3 regions of the Acidovorax sp. PRC11 genome follow, and region 2 is predicted to be linked to each of the others. Evidence: predicted binding sites of a transcription regulator. Region 2 holds the regulator's gene; each other region holds the start of a gene.
The links. The regulator LexA, encoded in region 2, represses DNA repair genes until DNA is damaged. The targets are predictions, from matches to a motif close to ACTGTATNNNNATACAGT.
Positions count from the first base shown of each region.

Region 1: Q9R47_RS22555 (PA0069 family radical SAM protein) is a predicted target of LexA. The motif match lies at 3,076-3,093, and genes of this name have one in related genera.
Region 3: recA (recombinase RecA) is a predicted target of LexA. The motif match lies at 2,676-2,693, and genes of this name have one in related genera.

Region 1 covers NZ_JAUZUQ010000031.1:25,463-31,728, reverse strand. Annotated here, with positions in the region: gene Q9R47_RS22575 (tripartite tricarboxylate transporter substrate binding protein) at 1-177, shown strand, start outside; gene Q9R47_RS22570 (CoA transferase) at 205-1,407, shown strand; gene Q9R47_RS22565 (citryl-CoA lyase) at 1,404-2,255, shown strand; gene Q9R47_RS22560 (hypothetical protein) at 2,340-2,942, opposite strand; gene Q9R47_RS22555 (PA0069 family radical SAM protein) at 3,115-4,251, shown strand; gene Q9R47_RS22550 (methyl-accepting chemotaxis protein) at 4,287-5,900, opposite strand; gene Q9R47_RS22545 (phosphoethanolamine transferase) at 6,157-6,266, opposite strand, start outside.
Region 2 covers NZ_JAUZUQ010000003.1:241,939-248,204, forward strand. Annotated here, with positions in the region: gene lpxK (tetraacyldisaccharide 4'-kinase) at 1-578, shown strand, start outside; gene Q9R47_RS05055 (Trm112 family protein) at 602-784, shown strand; gene kdsB (3-deoxy-manno-octulosonate cytidylyltransferase) at 781-1,575, shown strand; gene adk (adenylate kinase) at 1,743-2,399, shown strand; gene Q9R47_RS05070 (asparaginase) at 2,564-3,529, opposite strand; gene lexA (transcriptional repressor LexA) at 3,640-4,314, shown strand; gene Q9R47_RS05080 (hypothetical protein) at 4,529-5,026, shown strand; gene hrpA (ATP-dependent RNA helicase HrpA) at 5,085-6,266, opposite strand, start outside.
Region 3 covers NZ_JAUZUQ010000002.1:339,149-345,414, reverse strand. Annotated here, with positions in the region: gene Q9R47_RS03625 (sensor histidine kinase N-terminal domain-containing protein) at 1-1,155, opposite strand, end outside; gene Q9R47_RS03620 (response regulator transcription factor) at 1,172-1,855, opposite strand; gene Q9R47_RS03615 (MarR family winged helix-turn-helix transcriptional regulator) at 2,069-2,593, opposite strand; gene recA (recombinase RecA) at 2,757-3,830, shown strand; gene recX (recombination regulator RecX) at 3,910-4,386, shown strand; gene Q9R47_RS03600 (hypothetical protein) at 4,504-5,514, opposite strand; gene Q9R47_RS03595 (FAD-dependent oxidoreductase) at 5,507-6,266, opposite strand, start outside.

The sequences.
Region 1 (6,266 bases), on a different contig from region 2:
GCCCGCATCAACCAGCTCATGAACGCCGCGCTGACGCGCCCCGAGGTGATCGGCCGGCTCCACGACGAAGGCAGCGTGCCCCGCGGCGGCACGCCCGGGGACCTGGGCCGCTTCATGAAGAGCGAGCAGGAGCGCTGGGGCGTCGCGGTGCGCGAATCCGGCGCGACGCTGGACTGACGCGCGGTGACGAACGGAAGCACAGGCATGGCCCTCCAACCGCTCAAAGGCATACGCGTCCTCGACCTCACCAACGTGCTCGCCGGGCCGTTCTGCTGCCACCAGCTGGCGCACATGGGGGCGGACGTGATCAAGGTCGAGGCCCGGCTCACGGGCGATCTCGCGCGGCAGCTCGGCGCCGACGTGGAACTGAACCGGCGCAACATGGGCGTGTCGTTCCTCGCGCAGAACCCCGGCAAGCGCTCCCTGACGCTGAACCTCAAGAACGCGCGCGCCAAGGAGGTGTTCCGCCGGCTGGTGCGGACCGCCGACGTGCTGGTCGAGAACTTCCGGCCCGGCGTGATGGACCGCCTCGGGCTCGGCTACGAGGCCTTGCTGGCGGAGAACCCGCGCCTCGTCTACTGCGCGATCTCGGGGTTCGGGCAGTCGGGCCCGTTGCGGGATCTGCCCGCCTACGACCAGATCATCCAGGGCATGTCCGGCGTGATGAGCGTCACCGGCGATGCGGGCTCCGCGCCCCTGCGCGTGGGATACCCCATCGCGGATACCGTGGGCGGCATGACGGCCGCGTTCGCGGTGGCCGCCGCCCTGGCCGACACGCGCCGTACCGACGGCGTCTTCATCGACGTGTCGATGCTCGAAGCCACCATGGCCACCATGGGCTGGGCCGTCTCGAACTACCTCGTGGCCGGGCGCGAACCGGCGGCGATGGGCAACGACAACGTCACCGCCAGCCCGTCGGGCACGTTCCGCACGGGCGACGGCCTGATCAACATCGCGGCGAACAAGCAGGAGCAGTTCGAGGCGGTCTGCCACGTGGCGGGCCATCCGGAATGGATCGCGGACCTGCGCTTCGCCGACCGCTTCGCCCGCCTGGCCCACCGCGCCGAACTCTCGGCGCTGCTGGAGGCGGCGCTGCGCGAGCGCGGCACCGAGGACTGGTGGCGCGCCCTGAATGCGGCGGGCGTGCCGTCCGGCCCCGTCTACACGGTGCCGCAGGCGCTGGACATTCCGCAGATCGCGGAGCGTGGCATGGTGGCCACCTATCCGCAGGTGCCCGGCGTGGGCCGCGACGTGCGGCTGGTGCGCACCGGCTTCAAGCTCAACGGCGAGGCGCCTTCGGTGGCGTCGCCCCCGCCCGAACTCGGGCAGCACACCGCGGCGATCCTCGCCGAACTGGGCTTCAGCGCCCAGGACATCGAATCCCTCCAGCAGGAGCAGGCCGTATGACGACGAAGACCGCAGAAGAAGTCCGCGAGGGCGTGCGCGACTGGTGGCGCACTTCCATCATCGACATGGCACCCGGCGAGATCCGCTACCACGGCTACCCGATCGAGCAGCTGATCGGGCGCGTGGGCTTCGCCCAGATGGCGTGGCTCATGACGCGCGGCGAGCTGCCGGGCGAGGGCCAGGCGCGGCTGCTGGAGGCGGCGCTCGTCTCGGCGGTGGACCACGGCCCGCAGGCGCCGAGCATCGGCATCGCCCGCATGGCCGCCACCTGCGGCGTGGGGCTCAACAACGCCATGGCCTCCGCGCTGAACGTGCTCGGCGACGTGCATGGCGGGGCGGGCGAGCAGGCCGTGGAGATGTACCTGGACATCGCGGCCCGCGAGGATGCGGGCGCCGACGCCGCCACGGCGGTGCAGGCCGGCCTCGACGCAGCCATCGCGCGCCACGGCAAGTTCGTCCCGGGCTTCGGGCACCGCTTCCATCCCGTCGATCCCCGGGCTCCGCGCCTGCTGGCGCTGGTCGATGCGGCCGCGGCGCAGGGCCATGTCGGCGGCCGCTTCGCACGCATCGCGCGGGCCGTGGAAAGCGGGCTGGCCGAACGCAAGGGCGGGCGGCGCATTCCGATGAACATCGACGGCGCGACGGCCGTCATCTATGCCGAACTGGGATTCCCGCCGCCGCTGGCGCGCGGGCTGTTCTGCCTCTCGCGCTCGGTCGGCATCCTGGCCCATGCCTGGGAACAGATGCAGCAGGGCGGCCGCAACAAGGGGCCGATTCCGCGCGAATACATCTGGCGCTACGACGGGCCTGCGCAGCGCGAGGTGCCCGGGGACATTCCTACGCCCTGACGCACGCCGCGCCCATGCAGGGCCCTGTCCGGCGGGGGAGATGGTGACGGGCACGGCTCCGGGCGGCCCGGCGTGCGGCGGAAGTCAGCGCAGCGGCGAGCCCAGGGGTCCGTCGGCCGGTTCGGCCAGCGGCAGGGAAGAGTCCGCGACGAGCGCCACGGCAGCGCCCTCCACCGGAAGCACCGCCGCCCCCGCCGCCGTCACGGCCGCGCGCTCGCGAGCGGTGCGCCGGCGGTCGATGAACCAGGCCATGAACGGCAGCAACAGCAGCGACCCCGGCACCGCCCATACCAAAAGGTAGGGGCTGACCGACGACGCCGAGCGCATCACGCCGCGCAGGCGCTCGCGCTCCTCGGCGCTCCAGCGGCCCTGGCGGCGCTGGCGCAGCAGCCACACCACGGAGCCGCGCATGGTGGCCAGTTCCTTGCGGAACCGGCTCTGCTCGCGCTGGTTGCCGGCGAGGAAGGCGCAGAACCATTCGGGCGTCCAGTCGCCGCGCCCCCATCGGCGCGTGGCGGCGCACCAGCCCGTGGCGGCGACCACGGCCGCACCTGCCGATGCCTCGGCAGCGGCACCGGGTTCGCCGGACGCGGCACCGACCGGCGCCACGGCCGCGACCGCCACGGCCTGCGGCGCAAGCGCGGGCGGCAGTGTTTCTGCAGCGGTGACGGAAGAGGGCGCAGGCATGGGCGGTGTTCTGGAAAGGGGTGGGCAGGGCCGGCAAAACGGGGGCAGGCGACGGCCCGGCGCCATGCGGCGCGGGCCATCTGCACACTGTGCCACGGAGTGAAATCTCCTGCTGCACACAGTGTATCCGAAGGCTGTATATTCATACAGTCACAAGCGATGGAGTTGACCTGTGAACGAAGAAATCCTGGTTCCGTTGCAGGCCATCAAGGGCCGCGGCACGGCAACGCGCACGCCGCACCGTTTCATGCGCGACGTGCGTGGCGCGTTCGACGACGGCTGGGGCGGCTCCTCGGCGCACGGAGGCGGCGATGGCGACGGCGATGGCGGCACGCCCGCGCCGCCCGCCACCCAGGTCATCCTGGAGACGGCGCGCAGCGCGATCTGCGCCAACGATTCGCCCGACATCTTCTTCGACCACTCGGTCAATCCCTACCGCGGCTGCGAGCATGGCTGCGTCTACTGCTATGCGCGGCCCACGCACAGCTACCTCAACCTGTCGCCGGGGCTGGACTTCGAGACGCGCATCATCGCCAAGCACAACATCGCCAGCGTGCTGCGCGATGAACTCGCGCGCCCGGGCCACGTGCCGCACCTGCTCAACGTCGGTTCCGCCACCGACTGCTACCAGCCCGTGGAACGCGAACTCGGCCTCACGCGCGCGGTGATCGAGGTGCTGCGCGACGTGCGGCACCCGCTCTCGCTCATCACCAAGTCGAGCGGCGTGGAGCGCGACATCGATCTGCTCGCCCCCCTCGCGCGCGACCGCCTGGCCGCTGTCTACGTCACCATCACCACGCTCGATCCGGCGCTGGCCCGGCGGCTCGAGCCGCGCGCCGCCGCCCCGCACCGCCGCCTGCGCACCATCCGCACGCTGGTGGAGGCGGGCATCCCCGTGGGTGTGAGCGTGGCGCCGCAGATCCCGTTCATCACCGAAGACATGGAACAGGTGCTGGAGGCCGCGCGCGACGCCGGCGCCACCTCGGCCTTCTACACCGCCATCCGCCTGCCGTGGGAGCTGGACGGCCTGATGCGCGAATGGCTGGGACTGCACTATCCCCAGCGCGCCGAGCGCGTCATGGCGCGCATCCAGGACCTGCACGGCCTCGGCACCGAGGCCCGCGCCGCCGGCCGCAGCTACGACAGCCGCTTCGGCTCGCGCATGAAGGGATCGGGCCTCTGGGCCGACCTGCTGCGCCAGCGGTTCATGGCGGCGTGCCGGCGGCTCGGGCTGAACCGCGAGCGCATCGAGCTGGACATGGCGCAGTACCGGCCGGGACTGGCGAGGGGGCAGGGGAGCCTGTTCTGACGCCCCGCGCACCGCCGCGATTCCGGCGCCGGCGGTCAGGCCGGGAGGCGCCGCAGCCCGCCCTGCGGGGATGGGGACCGTGCATCCACGCCTTGCCCGTCCTGCAGCCGGAACACCGCCAGCGCCTCGCGCAGCACCGACACCTGCGATGCCATCGCGGAGGTCGCGGCGCTCGCCTCCTCCACCATCGCGGCGTTCTGCTGGGTCATCTCGTCCATCTGCGTGACGGCGCGGTTCACTTCCTCGATGCCCGCGGTCTGCTGGGCATTGGCCGCGGCGATGCCCTCCATGAGGCCCGAGATGCGGTGCACCGACTCCACCACCTCGCCCATGGTGCGGCCCGCCTGCTCGACGAGTTCCGACCCGCTCTGCACCTCGTTGACCGATTCGCTGATGAGCGACTTGATCTCCTTGGCCGCCTCGGCGCTGCGCTGCGCCAGGCTGCGCACCTCGCCGGCGACGACCGCGAAGCCGCGGCCCTGTTCGCCGGCCCGCGCCGCCTCCACGGCCGCGTTCAGCGCCAGGATGTTGGTCTGGAAGGCGATGCCGTCGATCACGCCGATGATGTCGCCGATCTTGCGCGAGCTGGCATTGATGGCGCGCATGCTCTGCACCACCTGTTGCACCGCCTCGCCGCCCTGGGCCGCCGTCTGCGCGGTGGCGGACACGTACTGGGCCGCCTGGCGTGCGTTGTCGGCGTTCTGGCGCACGGTGGCGGTGAGCTCTTCCATGCTGGAGGCGGTCTGCTGCAGCGAGGAGGCCTGCTGCTCCGTGCGGCGCGACAGGTCGGCGTTGCCCTGCGAGATCTCCGCCGCTGCGTGGTCGATGGTGCCGGTGGCCTGCTGGATGCGCTGCAGGATCGCGCCGAGGCGGTCGCGCATGAAGCCGATCGCGTGCATCAGGCTGCGGTCGTCGCCGGGGCGCAGCGCGATCCGTGCCTGCAGGTCTCCCTCGGCCATGCGCAGCGCGGCCTGCGCGGCGGCCCCGGGCTCGCCACCCACGGAGCGCTCGATGTCGCGCACCACGAAGCCCGCGAACACCGACAGCGCCAGGCCCAGCAGCGCGAGCAGGCCGATGGCCCGGTAGAGCGTGTTGCGGAAGGTCTGCTCGATGTCGTCCACGTAGTCGCCGGCGACGAGGTCCCAGTTCCAGGGCTTGAAGCGCACGGCGTAGCCGATCTTGGGGCTGGGCGCGTCGCTGCCGGGGCGCGGCCACCAGTATTCGAGGAAGCCGCGCCCTTGCGCGGAACTGCCGGCGGCAGCGATGTTCACGTAGAGCGGCGTGCCCTTGGCATCCTTGAAAGACAGCATGTTCTTGCCGTTCAGCTCCGCCTTGATCGGGTGCATGACCATCACCGAGTCGGCGCCGATGACCGTGACGTAGCCGTCCTTGCCGTAGCGCTGGGCCGCCACGCGCTCCCTGGCCGCGCGCTGGGCCTCTTCCTGGCCCATCTTGCCCGCCTGCGCCTGCTTCTCGTAGTCGCGCAGGATGGACAGCGACATGTCCGTGATGTCGGACAGGGCCGTCTGCCGTGCCTCGTACTGCAGCGTGCGCGCCTGCCATGCGTTCGCGAAGGTGAGGCCGAGCAGCCCCAGCAATGCCAGGACCAGGGGCAGCCAGAGCTTCTGACGGAGGGTGAGTTTTTTCATGGAGTGACCTCGAAGAACGCCGCAAGAGTCGTTCTGCCTGCAGCAACCTCGCTGCGGATCACGATAGTGACGCAACCGCGCGCAGCCGTGACGTGTCACCAGATGTTTTCCGTGGAAAGAAACTCGGCAGGAGGCGATAACCCCGTATTGGCCCGCGGTGTGATGGTTCCGCGCAACACCTTCGGGCTGCGATATGCGGCCGGCGCGCATGGACCGTTGCCCTCAACCCTCCGGAGCGGCGGGCCGCGCCGCCCCCTCAGCCCCGGCCGGTTTGCCGGCACTCCGCGTACATGTCCTGCGCGGCCTCGTAGACGCCGGTGCGCACGTCCATCAGCCCCAGCACGGAGTGGAAATAGTTGTCGTGCG
Region 2 (6,266 bases):
GCGACGACGGGCTGCAGCACCTCGCCCTGGCGCGCGACGTGGAGCTGTGCGTATTCAGCGAGGAAGGTGCCGGCAACGGCTGGCTGCTGCCGGCCGGCCCGTTGCGGGAGCCCTGGCCGCGCCGGGTCGATGCCGTGCTGCACGCCGGCGATGCGCCCGAAGGGGCCGAAACCGCTGCGCTGGGAGCGTTCCCCATCCGCCGCTCGCTGGCGGACCATGCGGTCGCCCGGGACGGCGGCACGGTACCCCTGGCACGGCTGCACGGCCAGCCGCTGCATGCGGTGGCCGCCATCGCCCGTCCCGCCGCCTTCTTCGCGATGCTGCGCGGCCGCGGCCTGACGGTGGAGCGGGAAACCGCCCTGCCCGACCATGCCGATTACGGCGGCTGGCCACCCGTGCCCGGCGACGGCCTGCAGGTGGTCTGCACCGAAAAGGATGCCGCCAAGCTCTGGCCACGGTGCCCGGGCGCGCTGGCCGTGCCGCTGGTGGTGGAGATCGCGCCTGCGTTTTTCGAGCGGTTGCATCTGCGGCTGCGGGAGATCGCGGGCCGCTCGCTATCATCGGCTCCCGATTCCTGAACCTCTTTTCCACCTCTACCGCCATGGATCCCAAACTGCTCGAACTGCTGGTCTGCCCGGTCACCAAGGGCCCGCTGACCTACGACCGCGAACGCGGCGAACTGGTGTCGCGCAGCGCGCGGCTCGCCTACCCGGTGCGTGACGGCATTCCGGTGCTGCTGGAGACGGAGGCGCGCACGCTCTCGGACGCGGAGCTGGAAGCGTGAGCGGCGCGGCTGCACCGACCGCCGACTTCACCGTCCTGATCCCGGCCCGCCTGGCCTCCACGCGGCTGCCCGACAAACCGCTCGCCGACATCGGCGGCCTGCCCATGGTGGTGCGGGTCGCGCGGCAGGCCGCACGCAGCGGCGCCGCGCGCGTGGTGGTCGCGGCCGACCATCCCCGCATCCTGGAGGCGTGCGCCACGCACGGCGTCAAGGCGGTCGCCACGCGCGCGGACCATCCGAGCGGCAGCGACCGCCTGGCCGAGGCCTGCGCGCTGCTCGGCCTCGCGGGCGACGACATCGTGGTCAACGTGCAGGGCGACGAGCCGCTGATCGATCCCGCGCTGATCGATGCCGTGGCCGCCCTGCTGCCCGCGCGCCCCGAGGCCTCCATGGGCACGGCCGCCCATGCGATCCACAGTCTCGCCGACTACGCCAACCCGAACGTGGTGAAGGTGGTGCTGGACGGGCGTGGCCTGGCCCACTACTTCAGCCGTGCCTCCATCCCGCATGCGCGGGACCATGCGGGTGCCGCCTGGTGGGAGCCGGGGCACCCGGGCATGCCGGCCGGCTACGCGCCGCTGCGGCACGTCGGCATCTACAGCTACCGTGCAGCCTTCCTGCAGGCCTTCCCCGCCCTGCCGCCCGCCCCCACCGAAGCCGTCGAGGCGCTGGAACAGTTGCGCGCGCTCTGGCACGGGCACCGCATCGCCGTCCACGTGGCCGACGCCGCCCCGGGCCCGGGCGTGGACACCCCCGAAGACCTCGCCAGGGTGCGCGCACTGCTGGGCTGAACCCGCCTGCACGGCGCCTGCGCCGCGCCGTCACGACGGTGTCGCAGTTGTCAGTCAGACGGAAGGACACGCATGCTATCCTTGCCCGCGATTGAAAGCGCCACCCCGGGCCCTACGGCAGCCCCGGGCGTCGCGCGCTGGCCGAATTCAACACTTAGAGGACTTCCATGAGACTGATTCTTTTGGGCGCGCCCGGCGCCGGGAAGGGCACGCAAGCCGCGTTCATCTGCCAGAAATACGGCATTCCGCAGATCTCGACGGGCGACATGCTGCGCGCCGCCGTCAAGGCCGGCACGCCGCTGGGCCTGGAGGCCAAGGCCGTGATGGATGCCGGCAAGCTGGTGAGCGACGACCTCATCATCGGTCTCGTGAAGGACCGCATCGCCCAGCCCGACTGCGCCCAGGGATTCCTCTTCGACGGCTTTCCGCGCACCATTCCCCAGGCCGACGCCATGAAGGCCGCGGGCGTGAAGCTCGATTACGTGCTGGAGATCGACGTGCCGTTCGAGGCCATCGTCGAGCGCATGAGCGGCCGCCGTTCGCACCCCGCCAGCGGGCGCACCTACCACGTGCGCTTCAACCCGCCGAAGGTGGAAGGCAAGGACGACGTCACCGGCGAGGAGCTGATCCAGCGCGAGGACGACAAGGAAGAGACCGTGAAGAAGCGCCTGGAGGTGTACAGCGCCCAGACGCGCCCGCTCGTGGAGTACTACTCCAGCTGGGCCAAGGCCGATCCCGCCAACGCACCGAAGTACCGCGCCATCAGCGGCACGGGTTCGGTCGAAGAGATCACGCAGCGGGCACTCGCCGCGCTCGCGGACTGACATCCGCCTGGCGGGGCCCGGGCCGGGGCACGCGGCCCGGCCAGGGTCCAGCACCAAGACGACGCCGCCTTCGGGCGGCGTTTTTGCGTGCGGGGCCGATCCCCGCTCGTGCTGCCGCCGGCAGCGGCCGGCAGGCGGCCCCCGGCCTCCGGTCCACGCCGCAGTCAGGCGCGCGCCAGCAATTCCAGGAGCAGATCCACGCGCGCCTTCACCGGGCCCATGCCTCGCGCGTCGGGCAGCGTGTCGTCCGGGCGCGGCAGCACGCGGCCCAGGGGGCAGCGCGTGCTCACACGGACCGCCGTTCCCCCCGCCTGCGCCCGCTCCAGCGCGGACTGCAGGCGGTGGTGCAGCGTCCCGTTGCCCGTGGCGGCCACCACGATGCCGTCCACACCGTCCGCGGCCAGCAGTTCCACGGCGCGACCGGTGGCGCCCGCATGGGACAGCACGATCTCCACGCGCGGCCAGGCGGCGGCCTGCGCGACGGCCTGCAGGGCGGAGTCCGCCGACTCCGCGGCCGCGGGCCAGCCTCCGGCCAGCCGCACGGCCCCCTGCTCCACCCAGCCGAGAGGGCCGGCTTCGCCCGAATCGAACGCATGCAGCCGCTGGGGATGCACCTTGCGCACGCCCCGGGCACCATGGATCTCACCGGCCGCCACCGCCACCACGCCGTGCGCGCCGGGCGTGGCGGCCACGGCCACGCCGTCGAGCAGGTTCTGCGGCCCGTCCGGGGCTGTGGCGGTGGCCGGGCGCATGGCGGACACCAGCACCACCGGCTTGTGCCGCGCGCCAGCCAGCACCCGGTGCAGGAACCACGCGGTCTCCTCCAGCGTGTCGGTGCCGTGCGTCACCACGACCGCGCGCACGCCGGGGTCGGCCAGGTGCGCGGCACACCGCAGCGCCAGCGCCTTCCAGACGTCCTCGTCCATGTCCTTGCTGTCGATCTGGGCCACCTGCTCCGACACGAGCTGCGCCGCGCCGGCGGCCTGCGCCAGCCCGGGCACGGCGTCCAGAAGCGCGCCGATGCCCACCTGCGCGGCCGTGTAGCCGATGGTGTCTTCCGCGCTGGCAGCCGTTCCGGCGATGGTTCCGCCGGTGCCGAGCACCACGATTTTTTCTGCACCCACTTGCATTGCCTTTAGAAACTGTTTAAAAATACAGTGACTGGATCGAACCACAGGGTTGGCCGATCCGCCCCTTCCAGCGCCGGTCCGGCGCCAATATCCTTCACCGGAGTGCCCGCATGCTCGACAGCCCCAAGCTCACCGCCCGCCAGCAGCAGATCCTCGACCTCATCCAGACGGCCATCGCCCGCACCGGCGCGCCGCCCACGCGGGCCGAGATCGCTGCGGAGTTCGGTTTCAAGTCCGCCAACGCGGCCGAAGAGCACCTGCAGGCGCTCGCGCGCAAGGGCGTCATCGAACTGGTGAGCGGCACGTCCCGCGGCATCCGCCTGCGGGGCGAGGCCGTGCGGTCCATCAATGCCGCCCGCGGCACCCAGTTCCACCTGCCCATTCCCGGCATCTCGCAGCTCATGCTGCCGCTGATCGGCCGCGTCGCAGCCGGCTCGCCGATTCTCGCCGAGGAACATGTGGACCAGACCTACAGCGTCGAAGGCAGCCTGTTCCAGCACAAGCCCGACTACCTGCTCAAGGTGCGCGGCATGTCGATGCGCGATGCCGGCATCATGGACGGCGACCTGCTCGCCGTGCAGTCCACGCGCGATGCACGCAACGGGCAGATCATCGTGGCCCGCCTGGGTGATGAGGTCACGGTGAAGCGCCTGCGCCGCACGGCGGGCTCCATCGAGCTGCTGCCGGAGAACCCCGACTACCCGATCATCACCGTGCAGCCGGGCGAAGCCTTCGAGATCGAAGGCCTGGCCGTCGGGCTCATCCGCAACACGATGCTGATGTAACCGCAGCGGGCTCCGCTCGGAACGGCGGTCGCACGGCATCTCTCGGGTGCCGGGCCAGGCTGCCGCATTCCCTGCACCCCTCCTTCCAGCGTTGCCCAGGTGGCGGGCGCTGGCCCTCCCCTTCGCGTGGATGGCCAACCCTGCGGCATCGCCCTGCCTGTTCGAGGCCAATCCTGCCAGTGTTCAACCCATCCTGACCGCTGGAGATTTTTTCATGGCAAAGGCTCTGCTCGATTTCACGGCCCTCTCTTCGTTCCGTCCGCTGCGCGGGCTCTTCCGGTGGCTGCGGGGCGCTCCGGCGGCCCGCAGCGAGGCCGCGGCCCCGGCCTGGTCGCGCTGGCCGCACCGTCCGGCCTGCACCGTGCATGGCGCGGTGGACGAGCCGATGCGCCCGCGTGCCCACCGTGACGAGAACATCGAAGGCGAAGGTCCGGCCGCAGCTGGTTCGACCGCTGCCGGTCAACCGGCCAGCCACCTCGGCGGCATTTTCACCTCCACAACCCCCGTTCTCGCACTCCCGGCTCCCGCCGAGCGGGGCGCGCGCCACGCAGCCGCCTCGGGGCGCGGCTGCACGGCCCGGGTCCCGGGGCCGGTGCGGGTGGTCCAGCGCCGCCATGCGGGGACGCCGGAGCGTTTCGTGATCTCCGGCCGCATGGCCGACGTGCGGGCGGAGCTGGAACGCTGGGCCGCTGCCGAGGCGGTGCTGAACTGATGGGGGCAAGGCGCTCTTGCCGAGCGTCTTCACGGCCCAGCAGAAAGGTTTCCGCTTCTCAGCTGTTGATCTGCGCCCAGAGCTTGTCCAGCCGCTTCACGCTCACCGGCTGCGGCGTGCGCAGCTCCTGCGCGAAGAAGCTCACCCGCAGTTCCTCCAGCAGCCAGCGCAGCTCCTGCATGCGCGCATCCACCTGGCCCTTGCGCTCCGCCACCAGGCGCCAGTAGCGCTGCTCCTGCGGACGCAGTTCCGCGAGCCGGGTGGCGTCGCGCGCGGCATCGGTGCGCACCTTGTCCAGGCGCAGCGTGATGGCCTTCAAATAACGCGCGAAGTGCGCGAGCTGCGACCAGGGCGCGGCGGCCAGGAAGTTCTTCGGCATGAGCCGCTGCAGTTGCTGTTGGGCGTCCTGCGTGGCATCGGGCGCGGCTTTCGTGTCCTTGATCTTGCGGGCCGCCGCGGCGTATTCGAGCAGGATCGCACCGGCCAGCCGGGCGACCTCGTTGGCGATCAGCGTGAGCCGGCCCCGGCCTTCCTGCACCCGGCGCTGGAAGTCCGCGTCCGTCGTCGGCAGGGGTTCGACCAGGAAGGCCCGGTCCAGCGCCACGTCGATGATCTGCGCGCGCAGTTCCTCCTGCGTACCCAGCGGCATATAGGCCACCGCCATCTTCTGCAGGTCCGGGATGTTCTTTTCAAGGTACTTGAGCGCATCCTTGATCTGCAGCGCGAACAGCCGGCGCAGGCCCGCGCGGTGGCGCGCCGCGGCCACCCCGGGTTCGTCGAACACCTCGATGGTCACGGCATCGCCGCCATCGATGAGCGCCGGGAAGCCGATCAGCGTCTGCCCGCCCTTGCGGATCTCCATGAGCTCTGGCAATTCGCCGAAGGTCCAGGCCGTGTAGCGCTGGCCCGCCGGCACGGCGGCCGGCGCGGGTGCGGGAGCGGCCACCGGGCCGGCGCTGGCCGGTATTGCGGCGGCGGAAGCCGCACGCCCGTCTCCGGGCCTGCCGTGCGCTCCTCCGCCCTTGCGGGAGCGTTCAGAAGCGGGCGTCTCCGCAGGGGCCACGTCGGGCTCGGGCTCTGGAGCGGCGCCCGCGAGCTTGAGCCCCGCCAGGGCCTGGAAGGCCCCCCGGGCCCTGGCGCCCCATTCGGCCTTGAGTGCGCCCAGGTTGCGGCCCTGGCCCAACTGCCGTCCGTCCTCGTGCACCACGCGGAAGTTCATGAACAGGTGCGGGCTCAGCAT
Region 3 (6,266 bases), on a different contig from region 2:
GCTGCTGGAGGGCGTGTAGGCGATCGCGTTGTCCAGCAGGTTGCGCGCCAGTTCCTTGAGCAGCGTCGGATTGCCGTCCACCCAGACACCGGCGTCCGCCGGCTGCGCTCCCTCGTAGCCGAGGTCGATGGACTTCTCCAGCGCCCGCGGCACGCTGTCGCGCACCGCCTCGCGCACCAGCCGGGCCAGGTCCACCGGCTGCCGCGCCAGCACCGCTCCGCCCGCCTCGGCCCGCGCCAGCGCCAGCAGCTGGTTCACGGTGTGCGTGGCACGCACGCTCGCACGGCCGATCTGCTGCAGCGAGCGCTTCAGCTCTTCGGTGCTGGTGTTCTCGCGCTGCGCCAGATCGGCCTGCATCCGCAGCCCCGCGAGCGGCGTCTTGAGCTGGTGCGCGGCATCGGCGAGGAAGCGCTTCTGCGTGGCGAGGGAATCCTGCAGCCGGCGCAGCAGATCGTTCACCGAATCGACGAGCGGGGCCACCTCCAGCGGCACGGCGCGGTGGTCCAGCGGCGAAAGATCGTCGGGATCGCGCGCGCGGATGCGCTCCTCCAGCCGGTGCAGCGGCTGGATGCCGCGCGCCAGCGCCAGCCACACCAGCAGCACCGCCAGCGGCAGGATCACGAACTGCGGGAGCATCACGCCCTTGATGATTTCGGTGGCCAGCACGCTGCGCTTCTCGCGCGTCTCGGCCACCTGCACCAGCGCCGCGGGCGCCCCCGGCATCGGCAGCCGCACCCAGATCGCCGCCACGCGGATCTCGATCCCCCGCAGTTCGGCGTCGCGCAGGCGCACCAGCCCCGACAGCGGCCGATCGTCTTCCGGCGACTGCGGCCGCGGCAGATCGCGCTCGCCCGACAGGTACTCGCCCTGGGGCCCGAGCACCTGGTAGTAGACGATGTCGGACTCGTCCGCGCGCAGGATCTCGCCCGCGGGCTGGGGCAGGTTGAACTGTGCCCGGCCGTCCTGCACGGTCACCAGCTGCGCCAGCGCGTGGGCGTTGTACTCCAGCGCCCGGTCGAACGGCTTGTTGGCCAGCCCCTGGGCGACCAGCCAGGTGAGCGCCAGGCTCACGGGCCACAGCAGCAGCAGCGGCGTGAGCATCCAGTCGAGGATTTCCCCGAAGAGCGAGCGCTGCTCGCGCTGGAAGATCTTCACGGCCGCCCTCCGTGCATCACGCGCCCTGCGCCGCCACCTTCTCCAGGCAATACCCCAGGCCGCGCACGGTGGCGATGCGGATCGGGCCGCGCTCGATCTTCTTGCGCAGGCGGTGGATGTAGACCTCGATGGCGTTGTTGCTCACCTCTTCGCCCCACTCGCACAGGCGCTCGACCAGTTGCTCCTTGCTCACGAGGCGGCCGGCGCGCTGCAGCAGCACTTCCAGCAGCCCGAGTTCGCGCGCCGACAGCTCCACCAGCCTCCCGTCGATCGTGGCCATCCGGCCGGCCTGGTCGTAGACGAGCGGGCCGTGCCGGATGGTGCTGCTGGTGGCGCCCATGCCGCGGCGCGTGAGGGCGCGCACGCGCGCCTCCAGCTCCTGCAGCGAGAACGGCTTGGCCATGTAATCGTCCGCGCCGTAGTCCAGGCCCTTGACGCGCTCCTCGACGCTGTCGGCCGCCGTGAGGATCAGCACCGGCAGGGCCGAGCCCCGGCCCCGCAGGCGCTTGAGCACCTCCAGCCCGTGCATGCGCGGCAGCCCGAGGTCGAGGATCAGCAGATCGAACTCCTGCGTGGTGGCGAGCACCGTGTCCACCTCGCTGCCGCTCGCCACGTGGTCCACCACGGCGCCGGAGCCCCGCAGCGTGCGCAGCAGGCCGTCCGCCAGCACCTGATCGTCTTCGGCAATGAGGATGCGCATGGGGTGTCTCCTGGCGTTTTCAGTATTTCTGCAGAGCGAGGTACCGCAGGCGCTTTCCGCGGCACGGCATCGATTCTAGGACCGCAGGGCGCCGCCGTTGAGAGCGGCTCACGCGACCCAGCGAAGCGGTTCTGGCGAGGCGCCGCATCGCAGGCAGTACGAGCCGTACGACAAGATGCGGCAACGACGCCAGAAGGGTCGTTTGAGCCGCTCTCAGCCCCGCCCTCCGTCGCCGCCCGCATAGGCCTCCAGCCCCAGCGCGACGACCGCGGCCACCTCGTCGCCCACCTCGGCGCGGAATTCCGATTCGGCCTGTGCGACCGCATCGCGGAACGCCTGCAGCCAGGCCAGGCCGGTCTCCGTGAAACGCACGCGCCGGGAGCGGGCATCGTGCGGGTCCGGCTCGCGCACCACCAGCCCCCAGGCCTCGCACTGCTCGACCAGCGCGGCCATCGACTGCTTGGCCATGCCGGCGCGCGCGGCCAGGTCGGTCAGCCGGTCGCCCTGCAGGGAGAGGTGCCGCGTGATGTGGATGTGCGCCGCGCTCACCTGGTCGCGCGCGGCCAGGTGCGACAGCGCCAGCGGCACGTGCACGTCGTGCGCCATCAGCTCCAGCACGCGGGCATCGAAACGCCGCATCGCATGGCCGAGCAGCCGGCCCAGGTGGGTGAGGCGCCAGGCGTCGTCGCGGGTGGCGAGACTGGCCGACGGAGGCTGTGGAAAGGACGTGGAAGGCATCCGCCGGATTGTCAGGCAAACTGATCAAAAGAGGCATTGTTTGCAAAGTATGCCGCCCATACACTACTGATCAAGCATCCAGCCTGTGATTGAAAACAGCCACCGACGGCGGTTCCTCCATCCCGGCTTTCTTCCTTCGTTTTTCCTACTTCAGGAGTTCTCCATGGACGCACCCGTCAAGAACAACGCCGCCAACAGCGAAAAGGCCAAGGCCCTGCAGGCAGCCCTCGCCCAGATCGAAAAGCAGTTCGGCAAGGGCACCATCATGCGCCTGGGCGAAGGCGAAGCCATCGAGGACATCCAGGTGGTGTCCACCGGCTCGCTCGGCCTGGACGTCGCACTGGGCGTCGGCGGCCTGCCGCGCGGCCGCGTGATCGAGATCTACGGCCCGGAATCCTCCGGCAAGACCACGCTCACGCTGCAGGTCATCGCCGAGATGCAGAAGCAGAACGGCACCTGCGCCTTCGTCGATGCCGAGCATGCGCTCGACATCCAGTACGCCCAGAAACTCGGCGTGCACGTGCCCGACCTGCTCATCAGCCAGCCCGACACCGGCGAGCAGGCCCTGGAAATCGTGGACAGCCTCGTGCGGTCCGGCGCCGTCGACCTCATCGTCATCGACTCGGTCGCCGCCCTGACCCCGAAGGCCGAAATCGAGGGCGAAATGGGCGACGCGCTGCCCGGCCTGCAGGCCCGCCTCATGAGCCAGGCACTGCGCAAGCTCACCGCCACGATCAAGAAGACCAATTGCATGGTCATCTTCATCAACCAGATCCGCATGAAGATCGGCGTGATGTTCGGCAGCCCCGAAACCACCACCGGCGGCAACGCGCTGAAGTTCTACGCCTCCGTGCGCCTGGACATCCGCCGCACCGGCACCATCAAGAAGGGCGACGAGGCCATCGGCAACGAGACCAAGGTGAAGGTGGTGAAGAACAAGGTGAGCCCGCCCTTCAAGACGGCCGAGTTCGACATCCTCTTCGGCGAAGGCATCAGCCGCGAGGGCGAGATCATCGACATGGGCGTGAACGCGCGCATCATCGACAAGAGCGGCGCCTGGTACGCCTACAACGGCGAGAAGATCGGCCAGGGCCGCGACAACGCGCGCGAGTTCCTGCGCGAGAACGCCGAACTCGCCCGCGAGATCGAGAACCGCGTGCGCGAAGACCTGGGCGTCTCGCTGCTGCCGCCGAGCAGCGCTCCGGCCGCAGCCGCCGGGACGGGCGACGACGCCTGACGTCCGGCTGCACAAGCGCCGGCCGGCCGTGCATGCGGCCGTCCGGCGCTTGTGCTTTCGCTCCCGCCTGCACCCATCCATGCGAAACAACTCCACGCTCTCGCTCAAGGGCCGTGCGCTGCGCCTGCTGGCGCAGCGCGAGCATTCCCGCCCCGAGCTCGAAGCCAAGCTCGCACGCCATGTGCAGGAAGGCGACGACCTGCGCGCGGTGCTGGACGAGCTCCAGGCCAAGGACTTCATCAATGCCGGCCGCGTGGCCGAATCCGTGGTGCACCGCCGTGCGGCGCGGCTGGGCACGCAGCGCGTGGTGCAGGAGCTGCGCGCCAAGGGTCTGGACGACGCGCTGGTGCGCGAAACCGCAGAGCGCCTGCGCGGCAGCGAGGCGGCACGGGCCCTGGCCGTCTGGCGCCAGCGCTTCGGCAGCCCGCCGGCCACGCCGCAGGAGCGGGCGCGGCAGATGCGCTTCCTGGCAGCGCGCGGATTTCCGGGCGACGTGGTGCGGCGTGTCGTGAACGGACGTGTGGACACGGACGACGGCATGCCGGAAGACGGCTGACGAAAAGGCCGGCACCGAAAGCCCCCCCATGCGTGAAGCGCGCGGACCTGCCGGCCTGCAAGCACCGGCGGGTCCGCGCTCATCCCACCCCACCCTACCCCATTGCGCCCCACCGCGTCACGCCACCGCAGCCCCTGCAACGGCAGGCACTGCGGCCGCCGGGGTTTCGGGTACGGCCCGTGTTCCACCCGCCGCCTTCACCCGCCGGATGCCTTCCGCGATGACCCGCGCATACGTCCCGAACGCCTGCCCTTCCTGCAGCAGCAGCCGCGGGATGGCGAGTTCGCACTCCAGCAGCTGGATGCGGCCGTCTCCGGTATGGATGCCATCCACCCGCGCGAACCACAGCGGCCCGTAGCGCCGTTCGAGCGCGTCGTTCACGCGGACGGCCCAGGCCTCGTCCCGCGGGCTCGGCGTCCAGCGGAAATTGCACCCCCCGAGGCGTTCATGCGCCCACCAGCCGCCAGCGCCCACGGTCTTGCGCACGGTGTGGCTGAGCCTCCCGCCCAGGAAGACGAACGACAACTCGCCGAACTCCAGCACCGACGGCAGGAAGGGCTGCACGATCAGATCGTGCGTCTGCGCGAGGGCGGCAAGGTCGCCCTCCCGCGCGAACGCATCGCCCTCCAGCACGAAATGGTGCTCGTCCAGGGACGGGCCGCGGCGCGATACGCGGATCGTGTTCCACGAACCCGAGGAAATGGTCGGCTTCACGACCACGTCGGTCCAACCCTGCTCTTCCATGAGGTGGGACAGGTTGAAGGCAGTGCCCTTGTCGATCCAGCGGGTGGGAATGAGCTCGATGCCGTCCTGGCCGAGCTTGCGCAGGTAGCGGCCCTTGTCGAGTGCGTCGATCACCAGCGGCAGCGGATTGGCCATCGGCACCGGGCCGCGGCGCACCTGCTGCAGCCGGCGGTGGACGTTCTCCACCCGCTGCCGGAAGGCAGGATCCTTGTGGTACCAGCGGCACATGCGCAGGTTGACGAGGTCCACGTCTTCCAGGTCGAGCGCCTCGAATGCGTCGATGTGGACCATGCGGGCTTCCACGCCTTCGGCACGCAGGGCGGCCTCCACGCCCGGGTACTCGAGGTGCGGCGCACCGAGGCTGAGATAGATGGCCTTATGCATCGGGGCCGCTCCCGCTCTTGGCTGCGGCGCCGTGCGCCAGCACACCGGCGCCGCGGCGCACGGGCCGCAGCCGCATCGTCAGCTTGCGCCATCCCGTGTCCGCCGCATCGTAGAGGTAGCCGAAGAGGAAGCTCCCCAGCAGGCCCAGGGGCCGCAAACGGATCACCCAGTCGAGCTTCGTGTTGACGGAGATCGGCAGGGCGTCGAACCAGCTGGCGGTGCCCGGCGGCCGCTGCGAAGCCGGCTGCACCAGATCGCGTCCGCTGAGGTCCACGGGGCGGCCCTTCCGGGCGAACGGCAGCTTCCAGATCTGCGGCAGCGGGGCCGTGACGCTGAGCACGCTCGTGATCGGCGGGAGGGTGATGCCGTGGGCCAGCCGCCAGCGGGCCCGCTCGGCGATCTTCGACTGCAGATGGCGCTGGATCGATTCGATGCGCGCAGGCGCCAGGCCCAGCCAGTAAGGCGAGCGGGAATAGAAGAGCCGCTGCTCCACCCCGGCGCGCAATTGGGCGAGCTCGGGGGTTTGCCGGTCGGCGTACCCTTCCGTCTGCACCAGCCAGCGGGTCAGCTTGGCCCGGGTGCTGCCCATGCACCAGAAGATCGCCATGTCGAGGATGTGCGAGAGCAGGAAGAACCGCGGGTCTTCGATCGCCGGCGTGTATTTCTCCCGCACCATGTTGCGCAGCATGTGCCAGTCCTGCCGCGTGGCCTCGTTGACGCGGTCGATGTAGGCCTGGTCGATGCGGCGCGTC